Regions from separate parts of the Rhizobium changzhiense genome, predicted to be linked through region 1. Evidence: predicted binding sites of a transcription regulator. Region 1 holds the regulator's gene; each other region holds the start of a gene.
The links. The regulator LexA, encoded in region 1, represses DNA repair genes until DNA is damaged. The targets are predictions, from matches to a motif close to TGTTCNNNNTGTGTTCNG.
Positions count from the first base shown of each region.

Region 2: G9X68_RS04700 (PA0069 family radical SAM protein) is a predicted target of LexA. The motif match lies at 6,424-6,441, and genes of this name have one in related genera.
Region 3: G9X68_RS23805 (helicase-related protein) is a predicted target of LexA. The motif match lies at 5,650-5,667, and genes of this name have one in related genera.
Region 4: G9X68_RS18505 (ImuA family protein) is a predicted target of LexA. The motif match lies at 6,083-6,100, and genes of this name have one in related genera.

Region 1 is NZ_JABFCQ010000002.1:233,850-241,734, forward strand. It holds gene lpxB (lipid-A-disaccharide synthase) at 1-1,059, shown strand, start outside; gene gltA (citrate synthase) at 1,091-2,380, opposite strand; gene G9X68_RS10585 (ComEC/Rec2 family competence protein) at 2,671-5,103, shown strand; gene lexA (transcriptional repressor LexA) at 5,084-5,803, opposite strand; gene G9X68_RS10595 (VOC family protein) at 5,999-6,895, shown strand; gene kdsA (3-deoxy-8-phosphooctulonate synthase) at 6,892-7,737, shown strand; gene eno (phosphopyruvate hydratase) at 7,875-7,885, shown strand, end outside.
Region 2 is NZ_JABFCQ010000001.1:930,195-938,079, reverse strand. It holds gene G9X68_RS04735 (cell wall hydrolase) at 1-1,006, shown strand, start outside; gene G9X68_RS04730 (AtpZ/AtpI family protein) at 1,278-1,616, shown strand; gene G9X68_RS04725 (F0F1 ATP synthase subunit A) at 1,679-2,431, shown strand; gene G9X68_RS04720 (F0F1 ATP synthase subunit C) at 2,499-2,726, shown strand; gene G9X68_RS04715 (F0F1 ATP synthase subunit B) at 2,804-3,427, shown strand; gene G9X68_RS04710 (F0F1 ATP synthase subunit B) at 3,431-3,922, shown strand; gene G9X68_RS04705 (ribonuclease HII) at 4,284-4,973, opposite strand; gene G9X68_RS04700 (PA0069 family radical SAM protein) at 5,198-6,355, opposite strand; gene G9X68_RS04695 (glycosyltransferase family 2 protein) at 6,495-7,013, shown strand; gene G9X68_RS04690 (hypothetical protein) at 7,407-7,742, shown strand; gene moaB (molybdenum cofactor biosynthesis protein B) at 7,765-7,885, opposite strand, start outside.
Region 3 is NZ_JABFCQ010000005.1:191,043-198,927, forward strand. It holds gene G9X68_RS23765 (glutathione S-transferase family protein) at 1-417, shown strand, start outside; gene rpmF (50S ribosomal protein L32) at 573-758, shown strand; gene G9X68_RS23775 (hypothetical protein) at 904-1,311, shown strand; gene phaR (polyhydroxyalkanoate synthesis repressor PhaR) at 1,306-1,878, opposite strand; gene G9X68_RS23785 (acetyl-CoA C-acetyltransferase) at 2,117-3,298, shown strand; gene phbB (beta-ketoacyl-ACP reductase) at 3,367-4,092, shown strand; gene G9X68_RS23795 (YMGG-like glycine zipper-containing protein) at 4,578-4,838, opposite strand; gene G9X68_RS23800 (DUF3309 family protein) at 4,866-5,021, opposite strand; gene G9X68_RS23805 (helicase-related protein) at 5,831-7,885, shown strand, end outside.
Region 4 is NZ_JABFCQ010000003.1:727,896-735,780, forward strand. It holds gene G9X68_RS18475 (glycosyltransferase) at 1-906, opposite strand, end outside; gene G9X68_RS18480 (PQQ-dependent sugar dehydrogenase) at 1,288-2,859, opposite strand; gene G9X68_RS18485 (DUF2231 domain-containing protein) at 2,859-3,296, opposite strand; gene G9X68_RS18490 (SOS response-associated peptidase) at 3,474-4,064, opposite strand; gene G9X68_RS18495 (SOS response-associated peptidase family protein) at 4,121-4,618, shown strand; partial or broken gene dinB (DNA polymerase IV) at 4,572-5,706, opposite strand; gene G9X68_RS31995 (hypothetical protein) at 5,710-5,973, opposite strand; gene G9X68_RS18505 (ImuA family protein) at 6,148-6,906, shown strand; gene G9X68_RS18510 (Y-family DNA polymerase) at 6,827-7,885, shown strand, end outside.

The DNA.
Region 1 (7,885 bases):
CTCGTCGGCGTCGGCGGCGAGGGGCTGCAGGCCGAAGGCTTGCAATCGCTGTTCGATTTTTCCGAGCTGTCAATCATGGGTATCACCCAGGTGCTGAGCCGGCTGCCAAAGCTCTATACCCTGATCCGCCAGACGACGGCTGCCATCATCGCCGCAAGGCCTGATATTCTTCTCATCATCGACAGCCCGGATTTCACCCATCGCGTCGCAAAGCGCGTCCGCACCGCGCTGCCCGATCTGCCTGTTGTCAATTATGTCTGTCCGAGCGTCTGGGCCTGGAAGGAATATCGCGCCACGCGCATGCTCGCCTATGTCGATCACGTGCTCGCCGTCCTGCCCTTCGAGCCGGCAACGATGCAACGCCTCAATGGCCCGGCGACAACCTATGTCGGGCATCGTCTGGTCGCCGACCCCGCTCTGCTGGAGACACGTCGCCTGCGCGTGGGAAGGCGACCCGGCAGCGGCACGATCCTGCTTCTTCCCGGCTCACGCTCCTCCGAGATACAGAAACTTCTGCCCTATTTCGAGGTCGCAACGAACGAACTCGTCGCCCGCAACGGGCCGACACGCTTCGTTCTGCCGACGGTGACGCACAAGGAGGCGCTTATCCGCGAAATGACGGCCGGGTGGGGGATAAAGCCGGAGATCGTCGTCGGCGCAGAAGCAAAATGGAAAGCCTTTGCCGAGGCCGATGCAGCCATGGCGGCATCCGGAACCGTTATTCTTGAACTGGCGCTTGCAGATGTTCCCGTCGTCTCCGCCTACAAGGTCGACTGGATCATGCGCATGCTGACATCGGGCATCAAGACCTGGACCGGCGCGCTGCCAAACTTGATCGCCGATTACCCGGTCGTCCCGGAATATCTGAACGACGTCGTTCGCGGCGCAAGCCTCGCGCGCTGGATGGAAAGGCTGTCGGCCGACACCTATCAGCTAAAGGCGATGAAGGAAGGGTACGACCTCATCTGGCAGCGCATGCAGACCGAAAAGCCGCCCGGCGAGCATGCCGCCGAGATCCTTCTCGATGTGCTGAAAAAGAAAAAACCCGGTCATTTCTGACCGGGTTTCTTTTGGGTTCTTTCTGAAGCGATCAGCGCTTCGAAACCGGAATATAGTCGCGCTTCGGTTCGCCGACATAGAGCTGGCGCGGACGGCCGATGCGCTGTTCCGGATCCTCGATCATCTCGTTCCACTGCGCGATCCAGCCGACGGTGCGGGCGAGCGCGAAGAGCACGGTGAACATGGTCGTGGGAAAGCCCAGCGCCTTCAGCGTGATGCCGGAATAGAAGTCGATGTTCGGATAGAGCTTCTTCTCGATGAAATATTCGTCGGTGAGCGCGATGCGCTCCAGCTCCATCGCCACTTCGAGCAACGGATCGTCCTTGATGCCGAGTTCGCCGAGCACTTCATGCGTCGTCTTCTGCATGATCTTGGCGCGCGGATCGTAGTTCTTGTAGACACGGTGACCGAAGCCCATCAGGCGGAACGGATCGTTCTTGTCCTTGGCGCGGGCGACATATTCCGGAATGCGATCGACCGTGCCGATTTCGTTCAGCATGTTGAGGGCTGCTTCGTTGGCGCCGCCATGCGCGGGACCCCAGAGGCAGGCAATGCCGGCGGCGATGCAGGCGAACGGGTTGGCGCCCGACGAACCGGCGAGACGGACGGTCGAGGTCGAGGCGTTCTGCTCATGATCGGCATGCAGGATGAAGATGCGGTCCATGGCGCGGGCAAGCACCGGATTGACCACATATTCCTCGCAAGGCACGGCAAAGCACATGCGCAGGAAGTTCGAGGCGTAGTCGAGGTCGTTCTTCGGATAAACGAAGGGCTGGCCGATATGGTATTTGTAGGCCATGGCGGCAAGCGTCGGCATCTTGGCGATCATGCGCAGGCTGGCGACCATGCGCTGGTGCGGATCGGTGATGTCGGTGGAGTCGTGATAGAAGGCCGACAGCGCGCCGACGCAGCCGCACATGACGGCCATCGGATGCGCATCGCGGCGGAAGCCGGTGAAGAAGCGGCTCATCTGCTCGTGCACCATGGTGTGGTGCGTGACGCGGTAATCGAAATCCTTCTTCTGCACGGTGGTCGGCAGTTCGCCGTAAAGCAGCAGATAGCAGACCTCGAGGAAGTCGCCGTGCTCGGCGAGCTGCTCGATCGGATAGCCGCGATGTAAGAGGACACCTTCGTCGCCGTCGATGTAGGTGATTTTCGATTCACAGGATGCGGTCGAGGTAAAACCCGGATCGTACGTGAAGGAAGCCGTGTTCTTGTAGAGGGCACCGATATCGATGACGCTCGGGCCGATCGTGCCGCTTTTGACAGCAAGGTCGACAGACTTGTCACCGATTTTTATTGTAGCGCTTTGATCCGTCATGCTGATCCTCCGAAATGGCGGTGGCGCCATAAAAGCGCCATAGGGGTTAAGCGTCCTCACCGATAGCTATATGATCGCGAAGCTAATGCCAAGTTACCGTGATGGCATTTTGTGCATTGCGGTATCACCTTTTAGGCACTGCAGCGATGAGCCGCATGCATATCGGAAGCCGATGATTCGACTGGTCTTTTGGCGCTCGCGATTTTCCCTCATATTTCAATCGATTATGCTTGCCGGATTTGATTGGAGGTTGCATTCTGGCCGCCTTCGCAGCCGGGCTTGGGCGGTTCATGCAGGAGTTGACGACAGTCGAATTGCGGCCGGAAGCGGGCGAAGGCCCTGCCGACTCCTCCAGTTTTTCACCACCTGTCGTGGTGACGCGAGCGACAAGGACGCAGTCGGAGACACCATTGCGCCACCGGCTGCCGGCCGCAGCCTCGCAATTGCTGCGTGCCGGCATGCGCATGCTGGGCGAGGAGGTAGACCATGGCCGCCTGCTGCTGTTTTCGCCGGTCTTCCTCGGCGCCGGGTCAGCCGGCTGGTTTCTCGCGGCATCGGATTTTCCTCTCGTTGCATCACTGCTCTGCCTGTTGGCGCTGACCGTGGCGGTTCTCATCGCCGGCCGCAGCCGGGCGGCAGTGCGGGCAACGCTGCTGGCGCTTTCACTCGTGGCCTGCGGCATGGTCACGGCGCAGTTCGAGAGCCAGCGGGCTTCCACCGTGATCCTCGATTCCGCCGTGACGACGACGGTGACCGGCCGTGTCGAGCGGCGCGAAGGTGATGGTCGCGGGCGGTGGCGCTACATTCTTGCCGTTACCGGCACTGAGGCGCCACAGGTGAAGCGGCCGCCGGACCGCATCACCGCAATCGCCCGCGGCGCGGACGTGGCCTTCGAGATCGGCGATATCATCACTGGCAGAGCGCGGCTGACGCCGCCGGCAGGCCCAGCGCTTCCCGGGCTCAACGACTTCTCCTTCGGTGCCTATTTCGATGGCATCGGCGCCAACGGCTTCTTCTACGGTGCGCCGACGAAGGTCGATGTGCAGGCAGGTCCGCAGGCGGCCAGATCGACGACCGAAGCGCTGCTGGAATGGCTCTACCGGCTGCGCAGCGGTATCGGCGACCGCATAAGGTCGATCCTGCCCGGCGACACCGGCGCTTTTGCCGCTGCTCTGGTGACGGACGAGCGGCGCGCCATCTCGGATGCGACGACGGAAGCGCTGCGCCAGTCCGGTCTGGCGCATATCATCGCCATCTCCGGTCTCAACATGGCGCTGTCGGCCGGAATCTTCTTCGTCGGCTTGCGGATGCTGCTCAGCTTCTTTCCCGGTGTCGCCGAGGCCTATCCGACGAAGAAGATCGCCGCCGCCGGCGCGCTCATCACCGTCACCGCCTATTTCCTGATCTCCGGCTTTGCGGTCTCTGCCGAACGCGCTTTCATCATGATGGCCATTATGTTGATCGCCGTCTTCTTCGACCGGCCGTCGATCAGCCTACGCAATGTCGCTCTCTCCGCGCTTGTCATCATTGTCATTTCGCCGTCCGAGGTCTTGGGTCCGAGCTTCCAGATGTCTTTTGCCGCCACATTGGCGCTGGTCTCTGGCTATCAGCTTTGGAAGGATCGGCGGGTCCGCGAAAACGCTTTCCTGAAGCTGCCGATCATCAGGCCCTTCGTTACCGTTGCGGGCTTCTTCGGCGGCGTCTTCCTGACCTCGTTGATCGGCGGTTTTTCCACCGCGCTGTTTTCGATCGAGCATTTTCATCGCCTGACCGCCTACGGCCTGCCGGCAAATCTCGCGACAATACCGATCATCTCCTTCATCATCATGCCGGCCGGCTTGCTGGCAATGCTGCTCATGCCTTTCGGCTTGGATGTTTGGGCCTGGAAGATCGTCGGATTCGGCCTCGATCTGGTGATCGCGGTCGCCAAGACGGTGTCCGGCTGGGATGGCAATATCGACGTCGGCCGTTTGCCCGCCTGGTATTTCACCGTCGCCGTGGCAGGCTTTCTGCTGCTGACGCTGCTCCGCACCCGGTTGCGCCATATCGGCACATCGATTATCGGGGTCGCAACGCTCATCCTGCTGCTTCTGCCGGTTCCCCGGCCGCCGGATCTGGTGATTTCGGAGGATGGTAGTCTCGTCGCAATCGTCGAGGCGGCGGCAATGGCTTCCAACCGTGAAAGACCGCCGGATTTCATCTTCGACCAGTGGCAGAGAGCGCTGGTCCTGCCGAAGCATGATCCGCCGAAGATGCTGGACGGTCCTGCTATCCCGCCGGAGGGAGAAGATCGCCGCGTCAGGCTTTCCCGCGATCAGCAGAACGAAGCAAGGACCGCGATGCGGGCCGCCGCATCGGGCGGTGACGCAAACCGCTTTTCCTGCGTCAAGAAGGCCTGGTGCACATCAAGGCTTGGCAATGGTCAGGTGGTAACCGTCATCGACAATGCCGCCTATCTCGGTCCGGCATGCGACGCGGCCGATATCGTCGTGACGTCGGTCCGCCTTCGCTTCAACAGCTGCCGCTCAGGTGCGACGCTCTTCACCGGTGAGACGCTGCGCAGGAGCGGTTCCATCGAGTTGCGCTTCACGGACGCCGGCCCGGAGGTCGCAACCGCATTCGATGCATTGTCGCGGCCATGGATGCGCCATCGCGCCTATGACTGGCGCAGCAATAGTTTTACCGAAACCGGACTGGCCAATGTCAGTGATAGCGGCGAATGAGGCCGACGAGTTTGCCCTGTACCTTGACACGGTCCGGCCCGAAGATCCGGGTCTCGTACGCCGGGTTGGCGGCCTCCAGCGCGATCGAGGCGCCCTTGCGGCGGAAGCGCTTCAGCGTCGCTTCCTCGTCATCGACGAGGGCAACGACGATATCACCGGGACTTGCAGTGCTGCCGTTGCGGATGATCACGGTGTCGCCGTCGAAGATGCCGGCGTCGATCATCGAATCGCCCTTGACCTCCAGCGCGTAATGTTCACCGGAGCCGAGCATGTCGGCCGGAACGACGATGTCGTGGGTGTTGTTCTGGATCGCCGAGATCGGAACACCGGCAGCGATTCGGCCCATGACCGGCACGGAGACCGAATTGCCGTTGTCGGCGACGGGCTTTGCAGGAGCAGGGGCGGCGACCGGCTGTGGCTTGCCGAGGCTGCCCTCGATCACGCTCGGCGAAAAGCCGCGCCGGGGCTGGATGCTGGGGCTGTAGGCCTCCGGAAGCTTGATGACCTCAAGCGCGCGGGCGCGGTTCGGTAGGCGGCGAATGAAGCCGCGCTCCTCGAGCGCTGTAATCAAGCGATGAATCCCGGACTTCGAGGCGAGGTCCAGGGCATCCTTCATCTCATCGAAAGATGGCGGAACGCCGGATTCCTTCATGCGCTCATGAATGAAGAGGAGAAGCTCCTGTTGTTTGCGCGTGAGCATCGACGTTGTGACCTCGTGATTGAAACAAATCCAGAACAGACACTATATGTTCCATATGTGTTCCGCAAGTAGCTAAATTTCCGTAAAACTTGGCGCCAACTCGTTGAGATTTTTATTTTCATTCGCCGGATTGGGACACAAGTCTTGTATTGAAGGTCGCGCTGCACATCTCTTGACCTTTCCAGGAGGGACATGATGAACGAGCATTCCGCCAAACCGTACCCGCTGGATCATATCGTGCTGCCGGTCGTCAATATCGATCTGGCGCGCGAGAGGCTCGGCAAGCTCGGCTTCACCGTTGCCGCCGATGCGCGCCACCCCTTCGGAACGGAAAACGCCTGCGTCTTCTTTGCCGACAAGACCTATCTGGAGCCGCTCGGGATTGCGAGCGTCGAAGAGAGCGAGGCATCGGCGCGGCAAGGCAACGTCTTCACCGCCCGCAACCAGGCCTTCCGCTTCCGCTGCGGCGAGGAGGGGCTTTCGGGGCTGGCTTTCGGCAGCAAGGATGCCGGCATCGATCATCAGAATTTCGTCGGCAACGGATCGAGCGCCGGCGAGATGCTGCAGTTCACCCGGCCGATGACGATGCCGGACGGTTCCGAGACGATTGCCGGCTTCAAGCTGGCTTTTGCCGCCGACCTGCGCGCGCCTGATCTCCTGCTTTTCACCGTCGAGCGCGTCAATCCGCTGCCGACCGACCGCGCCGCGCTTGAAACACATGCCAATGGTGTGACCGGCATAGTCGAGATCGCGCTTTGCACGCCGGAGCCGGCCGCCTTCGCTGCCTTCGTCAGCCTTGCCGTGGCGCAATCGGCAGTCGAGAAAACCGGTTTCGGCGTCAATATCGCGGCATCGAATGCCAAAATCAGCCTGATGACGCCAGAAGGGCTGGAGGCCTATTTCGACATTGGTGGCTCATCCGCCGATCGCGGCCTACGCGGCCGGGCAATCCTCTTCACTGTCGCCGATCTTGCCGTGACAGAAGCGCATTTGGCTGCTAACGGGGTGACTTACACGCGCAAGAACAATCGCATTCTGGTGAAGCCCGCGCCCGGGCAGGGCACGCTCTTCGCCTTCGAGGAAACACGATGAGCACTGATACGAATTCCGAAGTCAGGATCGGCGAAGGCCAAGGCCAGGTCACCTTTTCCAATACCGGCCGCCTGTCGCTGATTGCCGGTCCCTGCCAGATGGAGAGCCGCGACCACGCCTTCATGGTTGCCGGCACACTGAAAGAGCTTTGCGGAAAGCTCGGCATCGGCCTCGTCTACAAGAGCTCCTTCGACAAGGCGAACCGGACCTCGCTGTCGGCCGAACGTGGTATCGGGATCGAAAAGGGCATGGAGGTCTTTGCCGACCTCAAGAAGGAATTCGGGTTTCCTGTCTTGACCGACGTCCATACCGCCGAGCAATGCGCGGAGGTGGCAAAGATCGTCGACGTCCTGCAGATTCCGGCCTTCCTTTGCCGCCAGACCGACCTCCTCATCGCTGCCGCCAAGACCTGCCGCGTCGTCAATGTCAAGAAGGGTCAGTTCCTCGCTCCCTGGGATATGAAGAACGTCTTGAAGAAGCTCAATGCCAGCGGCAATCCGAACGTGCTGCTGTGCGAGCGCGGCGCCTCCTTCGGTTACAATACGCTGGTCTCCGACATGCGCTCGCTGCCGATCATGGCGGCGATGGGCGCGCCCGTTATCTTCGATGCGACCCATTCCGTGGCGCAGCCGGGCGGGCAGGGCGAATCCTCCGGCGGTCAACGTGAATTCGTGGAAACGCTGGCGCGCGCAGCGGTGGCTACCGGTATTGCCGGCGTCTTCCTCGAAACCCATCAGGACCCCGATAATGCCCCTTCCGACGGACCGAACATGGTCTACCTCAAGGACATGCCGCGACTTCTCGAAAAGCTGCTTGCCTTCGATGCGGTCGCCAAGGCTTGACGTTCAACAGCCTGACATGATCGTGCTGTAGGCCACATCCCAACGCTGGTCCGAAGGCTATTGCAGCATTGTAATTTGCACACCTTCGACTAAGACAGGTTTCGAACCATTTATCACCCACCGAGCAGGAAGAACCCATGACTGCAAT
Region 2 (7,885 bases), on a different contig from region 1:
GGCCGGCTCTATCCACCAGGCCGAACTCGCCTTCTCCGAGCCGATGGTGACAGGTTCGATCTCCGCCAGCGCCGGCATGGTGCTGCCCGATGGCCGCAAGGTCGCTTTTACCGCTAAAGACAAAGGCACTGCCAAGGATAGGGGCCACGAGGACACGCCGGACGAGGATCGCGTCAACCGCGGCAGCAAGAAAGGCCGCGTCGTCGCCGTCGAGAAGATGCAGCCGCCGAAGGATTTTTCCGCCGGCTCGATCCTCGAGCGCACCAAGATGCTCTTCACCCCGAGCTTTGATCTCAAGGACAGGTCGGCCTTCGTCAAACCGAAGATCCAGGGCAAGGAAATCGAGATCGCCACATCTTTCTATAAGACGCAACCGGTGGTGACCGATAATGGCGTGCCGGCGATGCTCGCAAGCCTCGTCACCAGCAGCAAGGCCGATGTGCTGGCCACCGCCTATGGGCCGGCAGCACCCGACTATGCCCGCCAATCGCCGTTCGATTCGATCCTAACCGAGCAGGACAGCGGCCGCTTCGTTCCGGAGATCGGTCCGCGCGACCATGCTTGGGCGGCAAGCATATTGGCGCCGAGCGTCTTTTCAGCCCGCGAACAGCAGTGCCTTGCCTCCGGCATCTATTTCGAGGCGCGCGGAGAATCGGTGAAGGGTCAGGCGGCCGTCGCCCAGGTCATCCTCAACCGCGTCCGCAACCCTTCCTATCCGAAGACCATCTGCGGCGTCGTCTATCAGAACGAGGATTGGCGCAACCGCTGCCAGTTTTCCTTCGCCTGCGACAGCATCAAGGACAGGGTGAATTCGGAATATCACTGGAGAGTCGCCCGCGACGTGGCGATGGCGGTGACATCAGGCAAGATCTGGCTGCCACAGGTGGGTTCGGCGACGCATTACCATGCCGTTTATGTTCGCCCGAAATGGGCAAAGACCATGGAAAAGGTCGGCCGCATCGGTCTTCACGTCTTCTATCGCACCTATGGCGGCGGCTGGAGCTGAGATAAATCGCCGGGGCAAGCCGATTTCCGGCCCGGAAAAGCGGATTCTTTCCGTCGAATTTGCGCGATCGATCCAGAGTCGATTTATCTCTTTGATTTGATGGAATTATTTTCTCGCTGGACAGATGCTGTCTACGCCTTGACTATGCTAATCCCTAAAACTATGTTGCGCGCGACTTCAGAACGGGCCGGAAGGGTCTCAACCTTCGCGTCCGGGGTCCGAATGACCGGGGTAGCGGGAGTGCGGGCGACGGGCAGGCGAGGAGAGATCCATGGCGGACGACCGCGAGGAAAGTCTAGAAAAGCGCCGTGCGCAATTGGGAGCGAAACTCGCGACCAAGGGCGTCGAGACGGGAGAAGACGAGGCTAGGGAAGCCCGCGCCGAGGTAAGCCGCAAAGGTTATGCCCAGGCGATGAAGCTTTCCAGCGAGTTCATTTCCGCAATCGTCGTCGGTGCTCTCCTTGGCTATCTCCTCGACCGTTTTGTTGGCACGGCGCCTTGGGGTTTGATTGTTCTTCTGCTTCTTGGATTTTGTGCCGGCGTTCTGAACGTGCTGCGTTCTGCGGGGGTGGTGGCCCATCCCCTGGACGACAAGGACGACAAGAAATAAGGACCGGTCCCGGTCCAGTGCAATGACCCCGCGTCCTGCGGGCCAAAGAGAGAGAACAAGCGGTGTCTAACGATCCGACTCATCAGTTCCTGATCCAGAAGATTGTGCCGATCGAAATCGGCGGAATTGATTTTTCGTTCACCAATGCATCGCTCTTCATGGCCGTTTCGGCTGCCGCTGCTGCAGGCTTCCTCTATTTCGCGACCTCGAACCGCGCCATCGTGCCGGGCCGTTCGCAGTCGGTTGCGGAAATGTCCTATGAATTCATCGCCAACATGCTGAAGGAAGGCGCGGGCAAGCAGGGAATGAAGTTCTTCCCGCTGGTCTTTTCGCTCTTCATGTTCGTCCTGACGGCGAACCTGCTCGGCATGTTCCCGTATTTCTTCACGGTGACGAGCCAGATCATCGTCACCTTCGCCCTTGCCCTGCTCGTCATTGGCACGGTTCTCGTCTACGGTTTCTATAAGCACGGCTTCCACTTCCTGAATGTCTTCGTGCCTTCGGGCGTGCCGGGCCTTCTGCTGCCGCTGGTCATCGCGATCGAAATCATCTCCTTCCTGTCGCGTCCGATTTCACTCTCGGTTCGTCTCTTCGCCAACATGCTCGCCGGCCACATCACGCTCAAAGTGTTCGCAGGCTTCGTCGCCTCGCTCGGAACCATGGGTGCTCTCGGTATCGGCGGCGCCGTTCTTCCCCTCATCATGACCGTCGCCCTGACCGGTCTCGAGTTCCTCGTCGCCTTCCTTCAGGCTTACGTCTTTGCGGTGCTGACTTGCATGTACCTCAACGATGCTATCCATCCGGGCGGGCACTAAGGATAACGACATCGACGTCAAAGGGCGTCAGTCATTCGCCGCAACAACCATTTCAAAGGAGTTCAACATGGAAGCGGAAGCAGCAAAGTACATCGGTGCAGGCCTGGCTTGCTTTGGTATGGCCGGTACGGCTCTCGGCCTCGGCAATATTTTCGGCAGCTACCTCTCCGGCGCACTGCGCAATCCGTCTGCCGCTGACAGCCAGTTCGGCCGTCTGGTATTCGGCTTCGCCGTTACGGAAGCTCTGGGCATCTTCTCGCTGCTCGTCGCTCTCCTCCTCCTCTTCGCCGTCTGATATCGGCGAATAGATGGATCACGGCCTGCGACCGCAAGCCGTGATCCTTTGCATTTGCAGTCCACCTGGAGGTGAGCATGTTTTTTGTGACCCCGGCTTACGCTGAGGAAGCACCGGCGGCAGCGACGGGTACGGATGCGCACGCCGCTCCGGCCGCAGGCGAGGTCCATACCGAGACTGGTGTTGCCGAAGGCGAACACGCCCGCGGCCCTTTCCCGCCTTTCGATTCGACGACCTTCGCGTCCCAGCTGCTCTGGCTGGTGATCACGTTCGGCGTCTTCTATTTGCTCATGCAAAAGGTCATCGCGCCGCGCATCGGGGCCATCCTCGATCAGCGTCACACGCGCATCTCCCAGGATCTGGAAGAAGCAGGCCGCCTGAAGGGCGAAGCCGACGCCGCCGTCCAGACCTATGAAGGTGAACTGGCCGCTGCCCGCGCCAAATCCAACGCGATCGGCTCTGCCGCACGCGACGCCGCCAAGGCCAAGGCCGAAGAGGAACGTCGCGCTGTTGAGGCGAGCCTTTCGGAAAAGATCAAGGCTGCCGAGCTGCGTATCGGCGAGATCAAGGCCAAGGCCTTCGCCGACGTCGGCACCATTGCCGAGGAAACGGCGGCTGCGGTGGTCGATCAGCTGATCGGCGGCACCGTTGCCAAGGCCGATGTCGCCGCCGCCGTCGCGGCTGCCAAGAAGGAGGCTTGATCGATGGAATTTGCCTTTGACGCGACTTTCTTCGCCTTTGTCGGCCTCGTCCTCTTCCTGGCGCTGGTCGTTTACCTGAAGGTTCCGGGCATGTTGGCACGGTCGCTCGACGATCGCGCCGACCAGATCCGCAACGAATTGGCCGAAGCCAAGCGCCTGCGTGAGGAGGCCCAGCACCTGCTCGCCGAATACCAGCGCAAGCGCAAGGAAGCGGAAGCCGAAGCGGCCCACATCGTTGCCGCCGCCGAGCGCGAAGCCGAAATGCTGACCACTGAGGCGAAGAAGAAGACGGAAGAATTCGTCGCCAACCGCACGGCGCTGTCCGAGCAGAAGATCAAGCAGGCCGAGGTCGAGGCGATGAAGGCGGTACGTTCCGCCGCCGTCGATCTCGCAATCGCGGCCGCCGAAACCGTGCTTGCCAAGCGGGCCGACGCCAAGGTCCAGTCCGAGCTCTTCGGCACTGCCGTCGGCCAGGTCAAGACACGGCTGAACTGAGCAATTTCGAAAAGATTGAGAGCGAAGGCCGGGCATGTCCCGGCCTTTGGTTTTTGGCAAAGCTCTTTTTTCGCAGCCTCTACCTCAAACGCCGGAACGGCTGAGAACGAGGCGTGACGCCGCCACTTGTCTCTTCTCCCCAGCGGGGAGAAGGTGCCGGCAGGCGGATGAGGGGGCCAACGGGTACAGCATTCATTCCCTTCGCTTTCGCTCAGCACAACAACAAATGTTCTGCCGTGAGGCCCCCTCATCCGACTCTTCGGGCCACCTACTCCCCGCTGGGGAGAAGAGGGAGCAAGACGCGCCGACTTCCTAACCCGGCCGTTGCGTTTGGCATGCCCGGCTTCTCCTGGAAAGCGCACTACTCGGAAAGCAGCTCGTCCGTCTCGGGACCATCCTCGGTCTTGCGCAACGGCCTGAAGCTCATCCGGTGCAGAGAACAGGGGCCGTGCCGCTCGATGCCGGCGCGATGCTGCGCCGTGCCGTAGCCCACATGCGCCGCAAAGCCGTAATCCGGAAACACTCTATGCGCCCGCGCCATCATCCGGTCGCGTGTCACCTTGGCGACGATCGATGCGGCGGCGATGGAGACCGAGCGGGCATCACCCTTGACCACGGCCTGTCCGGGGCAATCGAGGCCGGGCGGCACGTCGAGCCCGTCGGTCAGTACGTAGCTGGCCGGAATGGCGAGGCTGCAGATGGCGCGGCGCATGGCGTCGAGGCTTGCCTTGCGGATATCCGTCTCGTCGATGCGCGTCGAGCTCGAGGAGGCGATGGAAACGGTCGCAGTCGCCAGAATCTGCACGAACAGTTCCTCGCGCCGTTGCGCCGAAAGCTGCTTGGAATCGTTCAGACCCTCGGGGATGCGCTTTGGATCGAGGATGACGGCGGCAGCGACGACCGGTCCCGCCAGCGGCCCACGGCCAGCCTCATCGGCGCCGGCGACCGGCCAATGGCCGGCCTTGCGGGCTTTGAGCTCGAGTTTGAAATCCGGCACGAGCGGTGCCGTGTCGAAAAGCAGGGGAGAATCGGGTGGCGTGCGAGGTTTCATGCGGCTGAACCTCGCACGCCAACCCGATTTCCCGCAAGTCCCCGGATCAGGGCGGCGGCCGGGGACCGGTCCGGCGGATGGTGGCGGTCAGGGCCATCCGCGGGAATTGCGCTCGGAGCTCGAAAACAGGGCGGTTTTATCGAGAAGCCGATGCGCAAGCTTGAAGCAATTCCAGGAAAAGTGCGGCGCGGTTTTCCGTTCGGAATTGCGTAAAAAACAAAAGGCTAGAGCAGCGACAGCTGCACGCCGCTGCCGTCCGGCGGCACGAACAGGTCGTCGCGCAACGGCACGCTGCGGCGCGTCAGGCCGAAACGTCGGGCGGCCATCTCAAAGCGCCTTGCGATCTGCCAGGCATAGGGACCGGCGCCCTTCATGCGCTTGCCGAATTCGGCATCATAATCCTTGCCGCCGCGCATCGAGCGCACCAGCGACATCACGTGCCGGTAACGATCGGGATAATGCTGCAGCAGCCAGTCGCGAAACAGCGGGCTGACCTCGAGCGGCAGCCTGAGGATGACATAGCTCGCCTCGGCGGCGCCGGCAGCCTTGGCCGATTCGAGGATGCGCTCCAGCTCGTGGTCGTTCAGCGCCGGGATGAGCGGTGCGGCCATGACAGCCGTCTGGATGCCTGCTTCGGCAAGGGTGTGGATCGTCTCCAGCCGCCGCGGCGGTGTGGCGGCACGCGGCTCCATCGTCCGGGCAAGCTTGCGATCCAGCGTGGTCACCGAGATGCCGACGCGCACCAGGTTCTTAGCTGCCATCTCCTGCAAAATGTCGAGATCACGCAGGATCATCGCCGACTTGGTGACGATCGATACCGGATGGTTCGCCTTGTTCAACACCTCGAGAATGCCGCGCATGATGCGCCATTCCTTCTCGATCGGCTGATAGGGATCGGTATTGGTGCCGATCGCGATCACCCGCACCTTGTAGCCGGGCTTGGCGAGTTCCCGCTCCAGCAGTTTTGCCGCATCGGGCTTGGCAAAGAGCTTCGTCTCGAAATCGAGCCCTGCAGAAAGGCCCATATAGGCGTGTGTCGGCCGGGCGAAACAATAGATGCAGCCATGCTCGCAGCCGCGATAGGGATTGATCGAGCGGTCGAAGGAAAGGTCCGGCGATTCGTTGCGGGTGATGGCCGTGCGCGGCTTCTCGACCTGTACTTCGGTCTTGAAGGGCGGCAGCTCTTCCCACGTCTGCCAGCCATCGTCGACGGTCTCGCGCTGCTGTGCTTCGAACCGACCTGTCGGGTTCAGTCCCGCCCCACGTCCACGCCGCCGGTCGACCTCGACTCTCAGACCGGAGGACACGATCATCGCATCGGCAATATCTGCCGTATTGGCAGGCGCGAATGCGGCCTGCCCTGCCAGGGACTGCTCTCTCATCGGATTCTCCCGCGGCGGAAAGCCATCGCCTCCGCCCGTTTTGCTGATTAAATTCCTATCCGCAAAACGAGAACAATGCAAGAACAAAATGAGGAAAACGGCGCTGGCAAAAATTTGTGCGGCGCATTATAAATGGTCAATGTTGACGGTTGTTCTCGAATGTCAGGATCAGGAATCTGAGCTGGCACAGACATTATCGGTATTGGTGGCAGGCGCGGTGGAGGGGCTGGTGAGCGACGTGGTCGTACTCGATCACGGCTCGCGCGACGGCACCTCGCGGGTCGCCGACGCCGCGGGCTGCCGCTTCCATTCGCAATGGGATATCAAGGACATCGTCCGCTCCGCCCGCGGTGAATGGCTGCTCTTCGTCGAGCCGGGCGCCAGACCCCAGGCCGGCTGGATCGATGAAATCGCCGAATACGTCGCACTGAACAAACTGCCGGCGCGCTTCACCGCTTCGCGCGGCTATCGGCGCCCGTTCTTCCAGCGTGTCGGCCGGGCCGTGCCGCCGCTGGAGCTTGGTTTGCTGATGCCGAAGAAGCTGGCGCTCGCCACCGCCAAAAGCGGGATGGCTCTTACGGAATTCGTCAAAGGCCAGAAGCCGCGCAAGCTCGCGAGCGAACTCATTCCGTCCTGGGTCGCCCGCGCCGCACGCTAAGCAATTCCGCTCTTCGTCATCCTGCCTTCGCGCCAATGGCAGCCCCTCACCCTAACCCTCTCCCCGTAAAAAACGGGGAGAGGGGACGTGCCAAACGCAGCGTCGAGGTTGAGGTTGAGGAAGGCGGCGCGGCATGTCCCTTCGCCCCGTTTACGGGGAGAAGGTGGCGGCAGCCGGATGAGGGGCGGGTCGCCGAACCTCGGAGGAGTATCATGCTCCTCCCGTCATCGCGCAAAAGATGGCGCCCAATAGGATTTCGCGCTATAATTAGTGCATGGCGCCGTCGAAGCGCCGCGCTTCGCAACGGAATGGCCATGAAATGCCGGTGAACGGCAGAACAGGTCAGCGAAAAATCTCCTCTTCTGCCGGGTACCCGGCGAAAGGAGGTGCGTCATGACACGCGGTAGGATCTACGGCGTACGCAGTATGATCTACGGCCTCATGGCCGTCATATTGCCGACATTGGTGATCGCGCATCCGCATTCGGCAGCATCGCAGATGATGCGCAGTTGCGCAGGCCGACCCGAAATCGTCAATTTCCTGGACAAGAACTTCGCCGAAAAGCTCACGGCAGTCGGACTGATCAACCAGAACGCCATTCTCGAGGTCTATGCCGCCGAAAGCGGCACCTGGACCCTCATCGTCACGGATGTTCACGGCATAAGCTGCGTCCTGCTGTCGGGTGACAGCTGGGACACGATGCCCGTCCTGCCGGGCCTTGCGACATAAGAATGCCGCTGTTGCAGGCAGTCTATTTTGTCGCGCCGCGTTTCAGGTGCTCGTCCAGACGCGGCATGATCTCGACGAAATTGCACGGCGCGCTGCGATAGTCGAGCTGTCCTTTCAGAATGCCGTCCCAGGCATCCCGGCAG
Region 3 (7,885 bases), on a different contig from region 1:
GAGCTTTATCCGGACGCCGGCCTTCTGCCGAGGGATCGCGCCGAGCGGGCGCTCGCCCGTTCGGTTTCGATGGAAATGCTGTCGAGCTTCCGGGCGCTGCGCAGCGCCTGCCCGATGAATATCCGCCGGCCGAAGGGCAGGATCGCATTGCCGGATGGTGTCGACGCCGATATCAACCGCATGGAGACGATCTGGCGCGACCTCCTGCAGCAATCCGGCGGACCGTTTCTGTTTGGCGCGTTCAGCGGGGTGGATGCGATGTTTGCGCCTGTCGTCAACCGGTTCGACATTTATGATCTCGTCAGCCAAAACGATACGCTGGCCTATATGGAGACCATGAGGGCGCATCCGGCCTGGCGGAAATGGGAAGAGGCGGCCCGCGCCGAGCCTTGGATCGTGCCGGAAGACGAAGTCTGAGCCGGGAATCATCGGCTTCGCAAAAAATACGCATGGGGACTGGTCAAGGTCACCCCTTGCATGTATAAGCGCGCCAAATTCCGAAATCGCGACATGTCCGTTTCGGCCGCCAGTCTGGCCGTGGGAATGTTTTGCCCGCAAGTGGAGTAAGAGAAATGGCTGTACCGAAGAGAAAAACAAGCCCGTCCAAGCGCGGTATGCGCCGTTCGGCAGACGCCCTGAAGGCTCCGACCTACGTCGAAGACAAGAACTCCGGCGAACTGCGCCGCCCACATCATATCGACCTGAAGACCGGTATGTATCGCGGCCGCCAGGTTCTGACGCCGAAGGAAAGCGCATAATTTCCCGATCCGGCTTGTCCGATCGAAGTTTCAAGGCCGGCGTCATGCCGGCCTTTTGCGTTTCGACAATATAATATTTGCAATGACTTGCGGTGGGGCAAGGGTTTGCGGCAGTATTCTTCCATGATGCGCTGGGAGATTGCCGATGATAGCCGCCATGCCCCTGATGATTATCCCGTTTATTCTTTACAATCTTGCGATGCTGGGCCTGATGGGCGACGGCGGCATTCCGGCACTGCAACATGATATCATCGTGCTGTCGATGATCTCGGGCGCGATCTGGAGCATGGCGCTCGGCGATCTTTTCATCGTCATCGCACTTGTCGTGCTGTTCTTCGAAATTCTCAAAGCCACCAGAACCGGTCCCGGCAATCTCGTCAACCACATGCTGTCGATGCTGGTGTTCATCGCCTTCCTGGTCGAGTTTTTGCTCGTCCGGGATGCTGCGACACAGGTCTTCTTCATTTTGATGACGATCGCTCTGATCGATGTCATCGGCGGTTTTGCCGTGTCGATCCGGAGCGCCGGGCGGGACGTCTCGATCGGTTTATAGGTTGTCGAGCTTGTTCTGAAGGGCGCGGAGCTGTTCCTTCAGCTCATCGATATCCTTGGCCTCGGCCTTGCGGCTTTCCTTGGCAGGCGGCGTCATGAAGGGTGAGAACATCTGCATCGCCTGCTGAAACAGCTCGGTGTTGCGGCGAACATGGTCCTCGACCATCTGCAACGGCAACTGCAGGTTCTTGCCGAGCGGCGTTTCGCCGAAGGCGCGGTTTACCTGCTCGCGCATCTGGGCCTGTTGTTCGGTGAAGGAGCGCATCGAATGTTCGAGAAAGCTCGGCACGACCATTTGCATCTGGTCGCCGTAATAGGTGATGAGCTGTCGCAGGAAGGAGATCGGGAGCAACGTGTTGCCGGTCTTCGATTCCTGTTCGAAGATGATCTGGGTCAGCACCGAATGGGTGATGTCATCTCCGCTTTTTGCATCTTGTACGGTAAATTCTTCGCCCTTCTTCACCATCTCCGCCAGGTCTTCCAGCGTCACGTAGGTGCTGGTGCCCGTGTTGTATAGGCGGCGATTGGCGTATTTCTTGATAACGATCTGACCCTCATGCTTCGCCATATCAGTCTCCTGAACCCCCGTCTGATTTATGGATATTCCTCCATTTGAGACTGTAAACGCAAAAGAAGCCCGGTGACAATCTCTTTGTGCGATGCGGCAAACCTTTAACAGAGCAGATGAATCGGGGTTTGACGGGCGCTGCCTAAAAATGACGGCAGCCGGTCTTCGCGTTTGACTTGTGCTCCAAGCTTTGCCAGTTTCCACTTATGTAAGTGAGACGAAAACGAGGAGCGTCCCCATGAGCAATTCATCCATCGTCATCGCCAGCGCAGGGCGAACAGCAGTCGGCGCCTTCAATGGTGCTTTCGCGACAGTCCTCGCGCATGAGCTCGGGGCGGCCGTCATCAAGGGCGCGCTCGAGCGCGCCGGCGTCGATGCCGGCGAGGTGGATGAGGTGATCCTCGGCCAGGTGCTTGCCGCCGGCGAAGGCCAGAACCCGGCTCGCCAGGCGGCGATGAAGGCCGGCATTCCGCAGGAAGCGACGGCCTGGGGCGTCAACCAGCTCTGCGGCTCGGGCCTGCGCGCGGTCGCGCTCGGCATGCAGCAGATCGCCACCGGCGACGCCAAGATCATCGTTGCCGGCGGCCAGGAATCCATGTCGATGGCGCCGCATGCCGCGCATCTACGCGGCGGCGTCAAGATGGGCGACATGAAGATGATCGACACGATGATCAAGGACGGCTTGACCGACGCCTTCCATGGCTACCACATGGGCATCACCGCCGAGAATATCGCGCGCCAGTGGCAGCTTTCGCGCGACGACCAGGATCAGTTCGCGGTCAGCTCGCAGAACAAGGCGGAGGCGGCGCAGAAGGCCGGCCGCTTTACCGACGAGATCATCCCCTACGTCATCAAGACACGTAAGGGCGACGTTACGGTCGATGCCGACGAATATATCCGTCACGGCGCGACGATAGAGGCGATGGGGAAACTGCGGCCGGCCTTCGACAAGGATGGCACGGTCACGGCCGCGAACGCGTCCGGCCTCAACGACGGTGCCGCTGCGGCGGTGCTGATGAGCGAAGCTGAGGCAGTCCGGCGCGGCATCCAGCCGCTCGCCCGCATCGTTTCCTGGGCAACGGCGGGTGTCGATCCGCAGATCATGGGTACCGGACCGATCCCGGCTTCGCGCAAGGCGCTCGAAAAGGCCGGCTGGTCGGTCAACGATCTCGATCTCGTCGAAGCCAACGAGGCCTTCGCGGCGCAAGCCTGCGCCGTCACCAAGGATCTCGGGTGGGATCCGTCGATCGTCAACGTCAATGGCGGAGCGATCGCGATCGGCCATCCGATCGGCGCCTCGGGTGCGCGCGTTCTCAACACGCTGCTGTTCGAAATGAAGCGCCGCGGCGCCAAGAAGGGTCTCGCCACGCTTTGCATCGGCGGCGGCATGGGTGTGGCCATGTGCTTTGAAGCGCTTTAAATAGCATACGATCCATATTCGATTGAAGATCCCGCCACGAGCGGGCGAAAACACAAGGGGAGCGGAACATGAGCAGAGTGGCTCTGGTCACTGGGGGTACGCGCGGCATCGGCGCAGCAATATCCATGGCGCTGAAAAACGCCGGATACAGGGTTGCAGCCACTTATGCCGGCAATGACGAGAAGGCCAAAGCCTTCCATGACGTCACCGGTGTTGCGGTGTTCAAATGGGATGTTTCGGACTACGCTGCCTGCGGCGAGGGGATCACCAGGGTCGAACGCGAGATCGGGCCGGTCGAAATCCTCGTCAACAATGCCGGCATCACCCGCGACGCGATGTTCCACAAGATGACGCCGCAGCAGTGGCATGAGGTGATCAATACCAATCTCACCGGCCTCTTCAACATGACGCATCAGGTCTGGACCGGCATGCGTGACCGCAGCTTCGGCCGTATCGTCAATATCTCGTCGATCAACGGGCAGAAGGGCCAGATGGGCCAGGTGAACTATTCGGCGGCCAAGGCGGGCGATCTCGGCTTCACCAAGGCGCTGGCTCAGGAGGGTGCTGCCAAGAACATCACCGTCAACGCTATTTGCCCCGGTTACATCGGAACCGAAATGGTGCTTGCCGTGCCGGAGAAGGTGCTGAACGAACGCATCATTCCGCAGATCCCGGTCGGCCGTCTCGGCGAACCGGAAGAGATCGCGCGCTGCGTCACCTTCCTCGTCTCCGACGACGCCGGCTTCATCACCGGTTCGACGCTCACGGCCAATGGCGGACAGTTCTTCGCCTAGGTATTTCTGTCTTCGAGTCGACGGTAGAGATTAGATTCAAAGCGATAGCGCGTCCGGCAGGACGCGCTATCGCTGTTTTTTGAACGTCTCGTGATGCCGGTTGTGGCCGGTGTAGTGGTGCGTTTTCGGGAAGATCAAGAGCGGCGGTCTGTGTTCGGACGTCGCTGTGGCCGAGCTCTGGCCGGCACTTTGCGTAGCGAAGGATCATCGGTGCCGAGGGCTGATATCGCGGTCGTCAGGAAAGCCGACGCGATGAGAACGGCGACGAGGGAACTCAGCAAAATCTGAATCATGGAAGCGTTTCCTTTCCGGTGCGCCGGGCGGCTGTGCCTGCCCGTTGCGCTCTGAAGGAAATATGTGCCTGCCCGTTGGGCGGTGGTAGGTTTGACTTTCGTAACCGATTGTCAACGTCTCGTTGACGGATGCGACCGGCAAAAGAAAACGGGCGCCGAAGCGCCCGTTGGGAGTCCGATATGCTTTGCCGATCAGTAGCGGCAACGGGCCTCGTAGCGGCGGCCGTAGCGGTCGCGATAGACGCAGTAGCCGCGGCGTTCGACCGACTGGCCGATCAGCGCGCCGGTCAAACCGCCGGCAACGGCGCCGACGGCGGCACCACCCCAGCTGTTGGTGACGGCACCGCCGATAACCGCGCCGGTGCCGGCACCGATCGCCGTACCTTGCTCGGTCGCTGTGCAGGATGCCAAGGCGCCGACGAGGGCACCAATAAGAACAATCTTCTTCATCATGTCGTAACTCCCCAGGTTAGTTGGGCTTTAGATGCGGCCCATTAGTACAAGGATAATGATAATCACGAGAACTAGCCCCAAACCACCAGAAGGTCCATAGCCCCAGCCACGGCTGTAACCCCAATTCGGCAAGGCTCCGATCAAGAGCAGAATGAGGATAATAAGAAGTATCGTGCCAAGCATGGTGTGTTTCCTTCATTTCATCCGCAATTTGGATGGACGAGAAACACGTATTGGCGATTTTTGTTCCCGGTTAAGCTCCGGAAATGTGTCGAAGCCTGATTCACGGTTTAATTTCCGTCATCTCGTAAAAACGCCGCTATGGTTAAAAAGACATTTAAATACAATATGTTGCGGTGAACAAAGTGGGAAAATCGCGATGTCGCCGATTCGTCAGCGATTCGTTCCGTTTTTGATCGGCGCGCCACAATTGGCCGCCCTGACTTAACGCTGTCTGAATCCGGCGCCTGAAAGATTAATGCTGATACGACGAGGCGGAGCGAGGCGATCTGCCGCCAATGCGCATCTAGGGCCTGGACCTGATAAGGCTACCAGATGTGGCCGTGAACGAAAGGCGAAAATGCCAGCGTCAGCGATTCGTCTCCGATTCGTTCCGGCTTTGGTCGAGAGGTTAATTTCGGGCGGATTTTCGCCTGTTCGAGATCGGGCGAAGATCGTCACTTACGACGGCGAAAATGGGAAGAGGAGAGAGTTTCGCGATTCAGCATCTAGTGGGAAAAAGTGATTCAAAATCAATACTTAGCCGTGAACAAAAGCTGAATCAGCCGGAGTCATCGATTCGTCGCTGATTCGTTCTCACGCTGTTCCGAATCGGAAATTCGGCCGTTCCGGGCGACTCGCAAAGGTCGCAATCCCCGAGGCATTTTGAAATCTGCCCTTGCGTTTGCGGCGGCAGCTGTCCATGTGTTGTCCAGCTCCCATCGAGGAGCCGAGATTTTCCTGGGGCCACCCCGCCTCATTTGCATGGACCCATGACACTGACTTCGCAGCCGATGATTCTGAGTGGGCGCGGTGTGACCGCGGTGCTCGGGCCGACCAATACCGGCAAGACCCATTATGCCATCGAGCGCATGGTCGCGCACGGGACGGGCGTGATCGGCCTGCCGCTCCGGCTGCTGGCGCGCGAGGTCTATACGCGGGTGGTCGAGAAGGTCGGCGCACAGAATGTGGCGCTGGTCACCGGCGAGGAAAAGATTTCGCCACCCAATGCGCGTTTTTCCGTCTGCACTGTCGAGGCGATGCCGCGCGAAACCAGAGCCGCCTTCGTCGCGATCGACGAGGTGCAGCTCGCCGGCGATCTCGAGCGCGGCCATATCTTCACCGACCGCATCCTGCATCTTCGCGGCCGCGAGGAAACGCTGCTGCTCGGCGCGGCGACGATGCGGCCGATCCTGCAGCAGCTCCTGCCCGGCATCACTATCGTCGAGCGGCCGCGGCTTTCGCATCTTTTCTATGCCGGGCAGAAGAAGATCACACGGCTGCCGCAGCGCTCGGCCATCGTCGCCTTTTCCGCCGACGAGGTCTATGCCATCGCCGAGCTCATCCGCAGGCAGCGCGGCGGCGCGGCGGTCGTGCTCGGCGCGCTCAGCCCGCGCACCCGCAATGCTCAGGTGGCGCTCTATCAGGCCGGCGACGTCGAATATCTGGTGGCGACCGATGCGATCGGCATGGGCCTCAACCTCGATGTCGATCACGTCGCCTTTGCCCAGGACCGGAAATTCGACGGTTACCAGTTTCGCAATCTCAATCCGGGCGAACTCGGCCAGGTCGCGGGGCGCGCCGGGCGGCATGTGCGGGACGGAACCTTCGGCGTCACCGGGCAAGTCTCGCCCTTCGACGAGGAGCTGGTGCAGCGCATCGAGGGCCACGAGTTCGACAACGTCAAGGTTTTGCAGTGGCGCACGACCGAGATGGACTTCTCTTCAATCGCATCGCTGCGCGCCAGCCTTGAGACGGGACCGCGCGTGCCGGGGCTGACGCGGGCGCTGCCTGCGGTCGACCAGCAGGCGCTGGAACAGCTTTCGCGTTATCCAGAGGTCATCGATCTCGCCGACAGGCCGGCGCGCGTCGAAAAACTTTGGGAGGCTTGCGCACTTCCCGACTATCGGCGTATCACCCCAGCACAACATGCCGATCTTATCTCGACCCTCTTTTCCGATCTCGTCCGCTATGGCACGGTGAATGAGCAGTTTCTTGCGGAGCAGGTTCATCGCTCCGATCGAACAGATGGCGAAATTGACACGCTTTCGGCGCGAATCGCGCAGATAAGGACCTGGACCTACGTTTCGAATCGGCCCGGTTGGCTTGCCGATCCGACACACTGGCAGGAAAAGACGCGGGAAATCGAAGATCGATTGTCCGACGCGTTACATGAAAGGTTGACGAAACGCTTTGTTGATCGCAGGACATCTGTGCTCATGAAGCGCCTGAGAGAGAATGCGATGCTGGAAGCTGAAATCAGTGTGAATGGCGATGTCTTCGTTGAAGGACATCATGTAGGGCAGTTGAGCGGATTCCGTTTCACGCCGGTGGCGGGAACGGACGGGCCGGATGCCAAGGCGGTTCAGGCTGCGTCGCAGAAGGCGCTCGGGCTCGAGTTCGAAGCCCGCGCGGCCCGGATGCATGCCGCCGGCAACAGCGATCTGGTGATCGGTTCGGATGGGCTGATCCGTTGGCTGGGCGACCCGGTGGCGCGGCTTTCGGGCAGCGATCACATCATGCGTCCGCGCGTGATTCTGCTGGCCGACGAGCAACTGACGGGCAATGCCCGCGATCATGTTGCCGCCCGCATCGAGCGCTTCGTCAATCATCATATCAGCACGGTGCTGAAGCCGCTCGACGATCTGTCGCGTGCCGAAGACCTGCAGGGTCTCGCCAAGGGGCTTGCCTTCCAGCTCGTCGAGAATGTCGGGGTACTGTTCCGCCGCGACGTGACCGAGGAGGTGAAGTCGCTGGACCAAGAGGCCCGTGCCTCCATGCGCCGCTACGGCGTGCGTTTCGGCGCCTATCATATCTTCGTTCCCGCA
Region 4 (7,885 bases), on a different contig from region 1:
ACCCGCGTGAAATTCCCCGGCGGAGGCAGCACGGCCCGTCTTCGGCGTGATGTATTGCAGTCCGCAGCTCAGCTGACTGTTTGCAAGCACGGGTATTCCAGCCAGCATATACTCCGTCAAAATGGCCGGTGCGCCGTCATCGACGCCGCAAACGACGCCGATCCGGGCCTGGTTCATAAGCCTGTTCACCTCCGCAAATGGTACCCCGGGCGGATCGATGAAATCGACGTCGATGCCGAGTGCTCCAGCTTGCCGGCGTAGCGCTTCCATCATCTCGCCATAGCCGCAGACGCACAGTGCACGCAGCGAACGGGGCAGTTGGCTCAGCGCGTCGAACAGAATGTCATGCCGCTTGTAAGGCTGAGCAGCAGCGACGTAGATCACGTCATAGATCTTTTCCAGACCCAGGGGCCTGAACGTTACCTCCGAAGCAAACTCCGGTCCAATCGGCATGACAGCGGTGCGCATATCGGGATGTAGAACGCGCACTGCTTCCGACTGCCACGCGGCGCCGGTGAGAATGAGGTCGAAATGGCGGCTCACCTCAGATGGCACGCGCAATGCCGGTGCGTCGATCGAGTTGTAGATTTTGAAACTGTCGGGGCACGCCAGCAATATGTCTTCGCTGACGCCAAGGCCCCATATGCACAAGATCGACGGTGGTCCGAAAGCCTGAATATGGCCCAGCATATCATTTGATGCGAATGGCGCTTCAGGCCCATTCATCTGGAACGACCGGCGCGTCAGGAATGGGCTGCCGTTGGCCCGACACATCTGTGGCAACGCACCACGGCGGTGGGTCCAAATCTCCGCGCTGTCGGCAAGGCCTCCTTTGAGGGCCGCAAGAGGAAGCCGCTCGATGTAGCCACCGGCGACCTCGATGTTCTGTTTCGGGTGAACGGTCATCTCTGGGATAGGTCCGCAATTGCCCGACAACCATCGCTGCCGAAACCAGGCTACCGTCTCGAATTGGGCGTCGCGCCAATCGCCCTCCTGGAAGTCGCTGATGACGACTATCCGGCGTGGTCGCTTTGGTGCTTGCAGCGCAACCGTTTCCAATGAAGTCCCACCTTTGAAGCCGATGTAAGTTTGCGTTTCAGTGCCGCGAACCCTTTGCTTGAATGCGCCTTCGGCCCGATGTTGAAAATGCGGCGGTTAACGATCGCGACAGAATAGCGCGCTGGCACTGCTGCCGCCCGACGGTGCTATGGGAAATTGGCTCTTCTCGATGTCGGCCAGTCTGGCCACAAACGTGACGAGAAATAATTTGAACCCGATGAAATCTCCTTAAGGACCAGCCGCAGGGGCGATCTGCATTTGCGCAGGCTGCGACTTTTCCAGTTGCCCGACAACTGGCTCCTGGTCGGTCGGACGCTTTTCGGGCGACGCCGGCGGCGTCTGGGATTGAGCAGCCGACCCCGTCATTTCCGATCCGATGTTTGGATCTACGTCGGGAGTCTGATCTCTTATTGCATTCGTCGAGACTTGCAATTTTACCTGGTCCGTACCGATTGGCTGCGGCGTGATTTTGCCGTCGGACGATGATACGCGCCAGACGGTATTGCCGGCGTCATCGGCAACGAGCAGCGCTCCCGTCCCGTCGATCCCGACGCCGACCGGCCGGCCCTTCGCCTGGTCGCCCTGTATAAAGCCCGTGACGACGTCCTGCGCCTTGCCGGATGGCTTGCCGTTTTCGAATGGCACGTACACGACTTTGTAGCCGTTGAAGCTGTCCCGATTCCAACTGCCGTGCTCGCCGATGAAGGCGCCGTTGGCGTAGGCGGCCGGCAACGCTGAATTCATAGAAAAGGTCAGTCCGAGCGCGGCGACATGGCTCGACAGCGCATAATCCGGTGGGATCGCCCTTTCGACCATGTCGGGACGCGGCGGATGCACGCGCGCATCGACATGCTTGCCATAATAGCTCCATGGCCAGCCATAGAAACCACCTTCCTTGACCGAGGTCATGTAATCGGGAACGAGGTCCGGTCCGAGTTCGTCGCGCTCGTTGACGACCGTCCAGAGCGTCCCTGTCTCAGGGTTGAAGGTGAGGCCGTTCGGATTGCGCAGACCTGAAGCGAAGACGCGCGCCGCGCCGGTGTGCCGGTCGACCTGCCAGATTGCTGCGCGGCCCTTTTCCGCTTCAAGCCCGTTCTCGACGATGTTGGAATTCGAGCCGACCGAGACGTAGAGCATCTGCCCATCAGGGCTGAGCGCCAGATCCTTGGTCCAGTGATGATTGATCGGACCACCGGGCAAGGGCGTCAGGGTTTTCGGTTGGGCGGTGATTTCATTCTGACCAAGTTCATAGGGGTAGGCGAGAATGGCGGACGTCGAGGCGACATAGAGCGTGTTATCGACCCAGGCGACACCGAACGGCGAATCGAGTTTCTTCAGAAGATCGTGCCTCTCATCCACCTTACCGTCGCGGTTCGCGTCACGCAGCAGTGTGATGACGTTGCTTTCCTTCTGCTCACCGCCGCCACCATGAGCGATCGACATGATCCAGCCCCGGATCAAATCCTTCGGCCGTGAGGTCGGTTCGCCTGATGGGCCGCGCGACTGAATCACCAGGACGTCGCCGTTCGGCAAGGTGTGGACTGTCCTCGGATTGGCGAGGTCATTGGCGTAAGCAGTGACCGTCAAACCGTCCGGGGCGGCCGGCGTCTCCCCATCCTTCCAGCCAACGACCTCCGCCACCTTCAGATCAGGCAGCAGTGAGGCGGTTGGTTCCGGAAGGACGGGGTTCGGTCCGATCTGCTGAGAAATATCAAAACCTCCGCTTTGGGCGTAAGCCGCAAGGCCGACGCCGAGAGATATCGGCAGAACCGAGGCGCCGAGAATCTGGGACTTTTTCATCATATCCTCCAGGCCAGTCTGGCATATTTTCGAGCGGAAACTGCTGCGGCCACCAGGCACAAGACAAAGGTGAGGGCCGAAAGCATCAGTCCATATGGGACTACGGCCGTCCATCCATCTCCGGCATGGATAAGGTTGTTGGCAAAGGAGAGGCCCAGTATGATCAGATAGAGAAGCGCGGACAGGAGCGGCGGCCGCAACGGGCGGGTGCGGGGACGCATCAGATCCATCAATCCGGCCAGAATGGCAAGCGAGCCCAACATGAGCCCGGCGAGCAGCAACCATGCAGAAAAATTCTGCCACATCACGTTGCCGCTCTGCCAGAAGGCAATGTCGGTCGCTAGTGCGAGCGTGAAGCAGACGAAGGGAAACGGGACAAAGAGCGACTGTATCGGATAGGCGGCCGCGTCTCGATTGCTGGCGGAAAATATTGCCATGCATACTCCGTAGGACGAGAGCTTGAAGATGCCTATCAAACCGCTCCGACAGGAGATGGTTCCGTCACGGTGCATTGCGACACCAACCGCCCGCTCGAAAGAGGAGGGATTGCGAAGGAAGATCGGCCCGGACAGGGAGCAAAAAGAAATGTGTTGCTTCGCCAGCCGGTTTAAAGCTCAGCCGACGTGTTCGATCGAAAGCGTGCCAGGCGGCAGGGGCCTGAGCAGCGACTTGACCGAGACGGTCGGATCGAGCCAATCAGCCCAGGCGCCCCGTTCGAGAATAACGATCTGCCGGTCGTGGTATGGCGCAACGTCCGGCCCTGGCTCCATCGTCAGCATCGTGAAGGCCTGGCCCACCTCGGGCGTGTCGCGCCAGATGCCGGCGATGCAGAAGATCGGCTCGTCCTTCTTCGTGAACAGCCATTTGTCCTTGCGCTTCTTTTTCTGGTCCTTAGGTTCGGTGAATTCATAAAAGCCGTCGGCAACGATCAGGCAGCGGTTGGAATTGAATTCCCGGCCTTCCGACCGGAAATTGTAGACCGGTCGCTTGTTCGGCCCCGGCCAGCTCCAGCGCCGCTGCACCAACTCCGCTTCATCGCTCACGCCATCGATAGTCCTGACAATGGGAGCGACATCGGTGATCTTGATGTCCTCACGCGCTTCGAGGTTCGGCGTACCTTCACCGAAACGGATCTTGATCTTGAGGTCGGCGAAGTCCTCGACGATCGAGGCGACATCCACCATCAGCCGATAATCATTGCACATGTGTCCTCCGTTCCGGTTCTGGTTGTCTCGTGGACGTGTTCCTGCTATGTTCTATTATTATGAGCGCGAAGGTTTTCCAGTCCGATGCCCCGCTCGACGAGCGCCGCGTCATCATAAGACGCCATGAAGGCGATGTGGAGATGGTGGAGCTGCTTTGGGGTCTGCGTCCGCGCGACGGCGGGCCGCGTGCAGTGAACGTCATCCGATCGGAAGGAAGGACGTTTCCGACGCACCGATGCCTGGTGCCGGCGTCCCAGTTTCGCCATCGGAGCTTCAGCTTTTCGCTCGCCAATGGCGACTGGTTCTATTTCGCGGGAATATGGCGGCCTGCGACCCCCGATTGGCCGGAGGCCTATGCCGTCCTGACGACCGAGGCGAATACCGATATCGCGCCGTTCCATGACCGGCAGATGGTGGTTCTCACCCGCGATCAACGGATGGTCTGGCTCGACGCACTTGTGCCCGAGGAGGAAATCCTTCGGCCGCTGCCGGCGGGGACATTCAGGGTCAGGCGCCATTCGACCCCTTCTGTTGAGACAATGCTCGCCGTCTAAGCGCCAGCCGCAGCTGCGGTTCCGTGAGAGCTGCGCGCTGTTCCAGCGAAGACAGCGTGACGCCGAGCAGGCGGATCCCCTTTTGCGGCGGGAAGATTGTCGCGAGAAGCAGGTCGACCACGTCTTCAAGATCGGTAATCGCCGACAGAGGTGCGGGAACGGTCTTGCTGCGCGTGATCTGGCTGAAGTCGGCATATTTGACCTTGAGTGTTACCGTCTTGGCGCCAATTTCATTGGCCTCGCAGTGGGCCCAAACTTTCTCGATTAGCGGCTGAAGCCCTTCGCGGGCGGGCTCAAAGGAATGGATGTCCTGCGAAAACGTGTCTTCCGCGCCGATAGATTTGCGCTCCCGGTCCGGCTTGACCTGGCGATTGTCGATGCCGCGGGCGATCCCGTAGAAGTACGGACCCGACTTCCCGAAATGCTGAACCAGGAATTCGAGCGATTGCTGCTTGAGGTTCGCGCCGGTCTCGATCCCCAACCGGTGCATCTTTTCAGCGGTCGCCGGCCCGACACCGTGGAATTTCTTGACGGGAAGCTGTTCGACGAAGGAGGGGCCGTTCTTCGGGGTGATGACGGCTTGGCCGTTCGGCTTGTTGAGGTCGCTGGCCATCTTGGCCAGGAACTTATTGTACGAGATTCCCGCCGACGCGTTAAGCCCCGTCGCCGCCTTGATCCTCGCGCGGATCTCCTCGGCGATCTCGGTCGCAATCTCCATGCCCTTCAGGTTTTCGGTGACGTCGAGATAGGCCTCGTCGAGCGACAGCGGCTCGATCATCGGCGTGTATTCGGCGAAGATGGCGCGGATCTGCATCGAGACGGCTTTGTAGGCGTCGAAGCGGGGTTTGACCGAAGACAAGATCCGGGCATTTCCGCTGCGCAGTCACCGACGGCATGGCGGAATGGACGCCGAAGGCTCTGGCCTCGTAGCTGGCGGCCGCCACGACGCCTCGGGCGGCAGGACTACCGACGGCAACCGGCACGCCACGCAGTTCCGGATTGTCGCGCTGCTCGACCGATGCGTAGAAAGCGTCCATGTCGACATGCACGATCTTGCGCGGCCGCTCGTGGTTGTCTTCGCCTGTCATCATCTAGCTTCCATCAGCGAGACCATCACTCAAACATGGGAAGTGTGCCCCACACTTGTCCCCATTGGGCGTCTGCATCCGCTCGCAGCCCATAGCCATGCGTCGGCGGATTTCCGCGAAGCTGACGCTTGCGCCAAACGCTTTCACCAACAGTTTGCGCTCATGGGCACAATGGCGATCGCAGAGGAGGCAGATGAGTTCGACCACCGGGACCTGGTGATTTTTCAGTCTCGGCATCGCATCGTCCACAAGCCGCGTTCGGCGCATCCGAAAATATTCCTTCCTTGCCATCCGACTGAATCCGCTGACGATTTTTCTGCTTTGCATCCGTGCTCAACTTCAGCGGGCTACATGCGCATTGACTCATTTACGCCTTAAGAACAAATACAGAACATACTGCTGTTTCTCAAGCTGAAAACGGGTTGCCGTCAAAGGGAGATCATGAACTCAGCCGCCGCTTCAAACGCCGTCCTCGACGGCCTGCGCGAGCAGATCGCGCACCTCCAAAGCGCCAGTCAGCGCAAGCGAGGCGTTTTGCCTTTCGGCCTCGCACAAATCGACGATCGGCTTCCGGGCGGTGGGTTGGCCTATGGGGCGCTGCACGAGTGTGCCGGCGGCGGGGCGGGCACCGTCGATGGGGCGGCCGCCGCCCTGTTCGTGGCCGGGATAGCCGCCCGCACTCAAGGGAAGGTCGTCTGGTGCCTGACACGTCCCGACCTGTTCTTCCCGGCCCTGGCTCAGGCGGGTCTGCATCCGAACCGGGTCGTCTTTGTCGAGTCCGATAAGGAGGAGGACGTTCTTGCCAACATGGAGGAGGGCCTCTCATACGGCGGCCTCGGCGCAGTGATCGGCGAGATCGTCCGGCTGCCGATGGCGGCGTCGCGGCGGCTGCAACTTGCTGCCGAGAAGAGCGGCACAATGGCGCTCGTGGTGCGGCGCTGGAGACGGCAGACCGAGGCCAGTGATTTCGGGCAGCCGACAGCGTCGACCACGCGCTGGAGGGTGAGCGTCATTCCGAGCGAGGAACTGCCGGTTCCGGGCGTCGGACGGGCGAGGTGGTTTCTGGAACTGATGAGGGTGAAAGCGGGTGAGTGCGCCGAGTTCGAAGTAGGAGCCTGCGATGCCGAGGGTCGTATCGATATTTTTTCCCGACCTGCCGACGGACAGGATCAGGCGGGCCGATCCCGCCATTCCCGTTGACCAGGCGATCGCCGTCATTTCGAAGAGCGGCTCCAAGCGCTGGGTGTCGGCCGCCGATGCCGCCGCCAGGAACGCCGGTGTCCATTTGGGCATGCCGGCCGCCAAGGCGCAGGCGCTCTTCCAGGGCCTTCGGATGATCGATGCCGATGCCGCCGCCGATGCAGCGGCGCTCGAGCGCATCACCATGTGGGCGCTCAGCCAGTATTCACCGATCGTCGCCGTCGACCCGCCGGACGGCATCGTCATGGACACGGAGGGCGCCGACCATCTGCAGGGCGGCGAGGAGCGCATGTTGACGAGCGTCGCCAACCGCTTTCGTGCCAAGGGCCTGACTGCACGGGTCGCCATTGCGGACACGTGGGGCGCGGCTCATGCATGCGCCCGCGCCATCAACCGGGAAACCGTCGTCGTCCCGAGTGGCGGGACTATCCGGGCCGTCGAACGCCTTCCGATCTCGCTGCTGCGGCTGCCCGAGAAGATCGTGGGCGATCTGCGCACGCTAGGCTTTCGGGTGATAGGGGAACTTTCGGCGACGGCGCGCGCTCCCTTGGCGCTTCGCTTCGGACCGGAAGTGGGCCGCCGTCTCGACCAGATGTTCGGTCGCATCTGCGAACCAATAGATCCCATCCGTAGCCCGGAACTCATCGAGGTCAGCCGGGCGTTCGCCGAACCGATCGGCGCGGCGGAGACGATCAACAAGTATGTCGGACGGCTGGTTGTTCAACTCGTCGCCGAACTTCAGCGGAAGGGTCTTGGCGTCCGTCGCACCGACCTCATCGTCGAGAAGGTCGATGGAACCAGACAAGCGATCAGAGCGGGAACCGCCAAGCCCGTGCGAGACGTCGCGTGGCTGACGAAACTGTTCCGCGACCGGACGGAAAAGATCGAACCGGGTTTCGGCATCGAAAAGCTGACCCTCGTCGCGGTGATGTCGGAACCGCTCGAGGAGAAGCAGACGGCGTCCTCGCTTGTCGATGAC